DNA from 2 places in the Clostridium saccharobutylicum DSM 13864 genome. Region 2 is predicted to be linked to the other one. Evidence: riboswitches for the same ligand, from Rfam matches in the RefSeq annotation. Region 2 holds a riboswitch; the other holds the start of a gene.

Region 1 (3,222 bases), 2.4 Mb from region 2:
AATATAACAGACCAGGAGTTGCCAATTTCAGAGTTAATGTTTATAAATGCAAAGGCAGCTTTGCTATATGTTTGAGAGTTATTAAAGAATCTATACCAAGACTTAAAGATTTAACAGAAGCTACTGCTTTAAAAGCTTTTACTGAATTAAATGATGGGTTAGTTCTTGTTACTGGGCCAACAGGTTCTGGTAAAAGCACAACTCTTGCAGCTATGGTGAATGAAATAAATTCCACTCGGGAAAAACATATTATTACCTTAGAGGAACCTATAGAATATATTTATGAAAATAATAAATCAATGGTAAATCAAAGGGAAGTTGGACAGGATACTAAAAGCTATGCTATGGGTTTACGAGCAGCACTTAGGCAAGATCCAGATGTTATATTGGTAGGAGAAATGAGAGATCCTGAAACAATAGAAATAGCGTTGAGAGCAGCGCAAACAGGTCATTTGGTATTTTCAACTTTGCATAATATGGGAGCAGCTAATAGCATATATAGGATAATAAATTCTTTCGAATCTGGTCATCAAAATGAAGTTAAAATTCAGCTGTCATCTTTGCTAAAAGGTGTTGTTTCGCAAGTCTTGCTTCCAAATGCATCAGGATCAGGACGAACAGCTGCAATGGAGATAATGGTATGTACGCCAAGTATAAAGAATTTGATTAGAGAAGGTAATTATGAACAAATAAATAGTTTTATTCAAATGGGATCTAAGTTTGGAATGCAAACGATAGATATGGATTTAAAGAGATTAGTTAATAATAATATAATATCTCGTGATGAATATGAGAAATGGGTAAGAAATAACAAGATTAATTAATATAATATTAATAGTTTGTTATTATTTAAACATTTAAAGTATAATTTGTGCTAATTATAAATAAAATGCTAGACTGGTAAAAAAATAAGTGGTAACATAATATATGCAAGAATAATATTATTAAAAGTAATATTATGAGATGTATGTAAGATAATTTAGTTATAAGGAAACTGTGATCCATATATTGTAATTGGGCGCTTTATATATGGTGAGTTAGTAGTGCAACCGACCTTTATAGTTTATAAAGGTCGGCTTTTTTATTGTACAGAAAATTATAGAATTTTCTAGCATTGAAAGCCTGAGGTTGTAGCTTTAGGGCTAATGCTGTATAAAAATAGATAAGAAAATAACTCCGAAGGGAGCTTAATGTGGTCACTTTGTTATGCAGAAATAGTTAAAGCTATGTTAATTTAAAATATTATGAAGTTAAATGAAATAATTCTTGAAAAAATATACAAAAAAGAATATAATTAATAAATAATATGTTTAAATATGTAATTAATGAAAATAAAATGAATATAAACCAATATAAGGGGAGTGGGAATTTGGAATATGTCTTGATTTTAATTTTGGGACTAGTTATAGGTAGCTTTTTGAATGTGTGTATTTATAGAATACCAAGGGAAGAATCCATTGTATTTCCACCATCACATTGTGCAAAATGTAATCATAATTTAAGTCCATTAGATTTAGTACCTGTGATGAGTTATATCTTTCTTAGAGGAAAATGTAGATATTGCAAAGAAAAAATTTCTATGAGATATCCACTTATAGAATTATTTAATTGTGTACTATATTTAATCGTATACTTTCAATTTGGATTGACATTAGTTGCTTTAAAATATTGCATTTTAGTATCGATTTTGATTGTTATAGGATTTATAGATTATGATACTCAATTTGTATTTACGAGCACTACGATTTTTGGGGGAATTATAGCAATAATATTTATATTAATTCAGACGATTCTTTATAAAAATGAAAGTACTGATTTGATTTTAGGCGGAATAATAGGATTTGTAATTATATGGTTAATAGTAGTATTAACAAAAGGTATGGGGGAAGGTGATATTGAAATAGCTACTGTTTGTGGATTGTTTTTAGGTATGAAGGGTATTATGCTTGGATTATTTTTATCAATTGTATTAGGCGGAGCAATAGGAATAATTATTTTATGTTTAAAACTAAAGAAAGCTAAGGAAAAAATAGCATTTGGTCCATGCATAGCAATTGGAAGTTTAATAGCTATGATTTGGCAGAATGAAATATTAAACTTTTATTGGAATTTCTTTGTTTAGAAAGAGAAGGTGAGACGGGGAAGTGGCAACTGAAAAAAGAAGACTAGGAAATATTTTAGTCAATGCAGGTAAAATTACTGGATATCAATTGCAAGAAGCATTAAAGTCTCAAAAGGCCCTTGGAAAAAAACTTGGAGAAATATTATTAGATAGTAAGATAGTAACAGAAGATGACATAATTGAATCAATAGAACAACAAACGGGGATAAAGAAAGTTGACCTAAACACAATAAATTTTGATAGAAAGGCAATAACTTTAATACCTGAAAATTTATGTGATAAATATATATTAATCCCATTTGGCTTTGATAATAATAAAATTAAGGTAGCATTATCAGATCCTTTAAATATATTTGCAATAGATGATGTTGCAATATCTACAGGATTTGAAATAGAATCTTTTATAGCTAAAAAGAAGGATATATGTAAATTCATAGGTATATATTATAGTAGTCAACAGGTTAATAATGCTGTAATGCAACTTTCGAAAGAAAGCAATAAATTTAGTAAAAATTCCAAAGTATCTTTAACAGATATGAATGAAGTAAATAGTGCACCAGTTGTAAAAATGGTTGAGTCTATGTTTAAAAATTCCATAGAGATGAATGCGTCAGATATTCATATAGAGCCATTTGAAAATGAAGTTAGAATAAGATATAGAATTGATGGTAAATTAAAAATTATAAATACTCTTGGAATTGAAAGTTTAGGGACAATAGTTACAAGAATAAAAATACTTGCAGGACTTAACATTGCTGAAAAGAGGATACCACAAGACGGAAGAACAATGGTTACTATAGACAATATGGATGTAGATCTTAGAGTATCTGTGCTTCCAGTAGTTAATGGAGAAAAGATAGTTATAAGAATTTTAAATACTGGTGGATCCATATTAAAAAAAGAGCAACTAGGAATGGGAAAAGAAAATATTAAGAAATTAAATAGAATAATTTCAAACCCACATGGAATAATACTTGTTACCGGACCTACAGGAAGCGGAAAGTCAACAAGTTTATATTCAATATTAAGTGAGTTGAATTCTAGTAGTGTAAACATAATAACAGTAGAAGATCCTGTTGAATATACAATGAATGGTATAA
Region 2 (3,222 bases):
TGTTTTGACGAAGATGAAATCTCTTCTGTAATGTTATTCATAAATTCTGCATCTTTTTCATATTGAGTGCCTGTGCTCTGAAGAAATTCATAGCTTGGTTTTACATTATTCTCAATAAACTTAAGTACATCTTGTCCGCTTTGTGAAAGCTGCCCAACTGCTGCTTGTACCTCTCCAACCATGCTTTGAATATCTAAAACAGCTTGTGAAGCTTGCTCAGAAAGCTTTCTTACTTCATCTGCAACTACTGCAAATCCTCTTCCTTGTTCACCAGCTCTTGCTGCCTCTATTGCAGCATTTAAAGCTAATAAATTTGTCTGCTGTGCTATACTACCAATAGAATCTGCCATGATTTTAACATCTTCTACAACTTTAACTTTTTCAATTGCTTTTAAAATATTTGAGCGATTCTGGTCATATATAACTGTACCTTCTTCTATATTTTTTGAAGCTTTAACTTTTATATCAACAGCACGCTCTTTTATCTCATTTACAGATACTTCCGAATCATTTGCTCTATTTGCAAGTTCATTTGTACTAGCACTTATTTCTTCCGTTGATGCACTTACTTCCTCAGTCGTAGCACTTAAATCTTGAACTCCCTTAGATATTTGTTCTACTGATTGATTTACTACTTCCATTTTAGATGAAACCTCTTCAACAGTTGCAGACAATTCTTCACTAGTTGCACTCATATCACTAGCACCATTCATTATTTCACTTATTAAAATTTTAATATTTTCCTTAGATTTATTTAATGCTTTAGCAACATTTCCTATTTCATCCTTTGAATCAATATTAATTGTTGCTGTAAGATTTCCCTCACCCATAGCTTCCGAAAATTCTAAAATATCTTTTAATCTTTTTGAAATTACAATAGATATAACAGTTCCCAAAATAATTGCTGCTATGATAGCTATTGCTATAATACTAATAGAGATAATTGTACTACTTTTAAAAATCGCATTGCTGCTATTATAATCATCAGCAGCCATTTTTGTAGCTAAATCTATTTCTTTATTTAATACAGCAAACATATCCACTCTAATTTTAGAAGCTTCAGGCAAAATAAAGTTAGCCCCATCATAATCTGAAATTTTCACTTTATCTATAATTTGATTATAAGAAGTTCTGTAATCAACTATTAGTTTTTCAAACTGAGCAAACTGTTTCTCATCAATTGTAGTAGTAATTGTAGTTTTATACTCTTCAGCTAACTTCTTATCTTCTTCTTCTAGTTTGTTAATATCATCAATATAACTAGAAATTTTACTGCTATTTTTAGGATCTAAAATATTCAAAACATCTGCTCTAACCGTCATAAGATTTGTTTTAATCATATTTAGATCCTTTACGCCTATTAAATCCATATTATATAAGTTTGAAACATTTGAATTAATCTTTTTCATATTTGATATGCCTACGAAACCAACACTTCCAATAAATATTACCATTATTATAAAAGCTATCAATAGCTTATATAACATTTTTAAGTTGTTAAAAATTCTCATTATATTTCCTCCACTAATTTCCATAAATTATGTTATTTATACTTTTATTAAAAATATCGTTTATTCCTTTTTCAAACCAGCAAATAACAATTTCCCATATATTCCCAATCCCTTCTCCTCTTCTCTTTATAAAAAAATATAGACCAATAGCTAGCTTATAAACTAATTATTGGCCGGTTGCACTACTAACTCCAAATTCTCAAAGTGCCCAGATAAAGAGAATTTTTCACAGTTTCCGCTTTTTATTATTTTTTCAATATTATAAAACATTCAAACTTCACATAACAAAATTGACTGCAATCCGTTATATATTAGAGCTTGTGCAGTTTTAAATACTTTTGCTCTTTTTATTTATTGAAACGTTACAAACATTATTAATATAATTGTGTTAATGGTAACCTCTTGACATTAGTTAAAATTCCCGTATAGTAATTTCAGCTACTCAATATATTATAAAAAGACAAAATTTATTATACCTTTCTTTAATTCAAAATTTAATGAAAAAAATCAACATTTTACCCAGAAAAAATTCAGTTTTAAAAAAATAAAAGCAATGTATTGCTTGAAATATACATTGCTTTTATTTAATTTATAAGAAAAAAATCAATTTTAAGAATAAATTAATCTATAAATTTATAGTTAATCTCATAACCGCTTTCACTTTTTCCTTATTTTTTTAATTTTCTATACGCTGTTGGTGACATACCTGAATACTTCTTAAATAGCCTGCTGAAATACTCCGGATCCATGTAACCCAGTTTATCTGCTATTTCATAACTTCTATCTTCAGATTCTCTAAGCATCTTTTTAGCTCGTTCCATTTTAACTTTTGTCATATAATCTAAAAGTGACATACCCGTCTTTTTCTTGAAAATTTCGCATAGATAATTCTTATTCATATCCATATAACTTGCAATTGTAGATAATGTAACTTCATTTTCTACATTATTCAAAATAAAAATGCTTACTTTATTTATTAAAACACCATAACTTTTTCCTAAATATAAATACATTATTTGTGCTTCTAAATTTTTAATACATGAAATGTATATATCACGTAATTGTTCTAAAGAAGCTACATCATGCAGATTTAAACTCTTAATGTAACTTGCATCAGCAAATTTTATAAACCAAATCATATTATTATTTATCGCTTCCAATACTTCTTCGAAAAACTCTATAATTATATGATGCATTCTTATCTTATCAAAATCACCCAAAACTAGTTTATCAAAAATAGAATAAGCCAAATTTTCTACCGTTCTGCCATTTTCAATCAATTCTAATATTTGTGTAACATCTAATGAATGGTTATATACTTTTAGTTTTTTCTCTTCCTTTTTTTCACTGATGAATAATTTAGCTCTCTCAAGTAACTTGTTAATATCATCTGCATTTACTGGTTTAATAAGATAATCAAAAGCACCTAATACCAATCCTTTTCTAGCATATTCAAATTCGCTATAGCCACTAAAAAGGACTACACAAAGTGCCAGCTTTTTTTTCATTACCTCCTCAAGTAATTCTACTCCGTCTACTATAGGCATACGGATATCAGTTATAATTAAGTCAACTGAATTAGTTTGAAGCTTTTGTATAGCCTCATATCCATTTCTAGCTTCATCTGTAATTTCAAATCCTGAGACTTCGCCCCATATTTTCAGTCTCTTCAATTGTAATCTTGCTATTTCCATATCATCAACTATCATTA

What was found. A riboswitch is a leader RNA that binds a small molecule or an ion and turns the genes downstream of it on or off. The one in region 2 is predicted to bind cyclic di-GMP.
Region 1: it holds a riboswitch for cyclic di-GMP, as region 2 does, so the genes downstream of both, CLSA_RS05595 (prepilin peptidase) here and CLSA_RS17650 (methyl-accepting chemotaxis protein) in region 2, are expected to answer to the same signal.

What each region holds. Positions count from the first base shown of each region.
Region 1 is NC_022571.1:1,276,645-1,279,866, forward strand. Features, by position in the region: gene CLSA_RS05590 (type IV pilus twitching motility protein PilT) at 1-824, shown strand, start outside; cyclic di-GMP riboswitch class II at 982-1,064, shown strand; gene CLSA_RS05595 (prepilin peptidase) at 1,370-2,122, shown strand; gene CLSA_RS05600 (GspE/PulE family protein) at 2,145-3,222, shown strand, end outside.
Region 2 is NC_022571.1:4,022,159-4,025,380, forward strand. Features, by position in the region: gene CLSA_RS17650 (methyl-accepting chemotaxis protein) at 1-1,511, opposite strand, end outside; cyclic di-GMP riboswitch class II at 1,674-1,757, opposite strand; gene CLSA_RS17655 (response regulator transcription factor) at 2,180-3,222, opposite strand, start outside.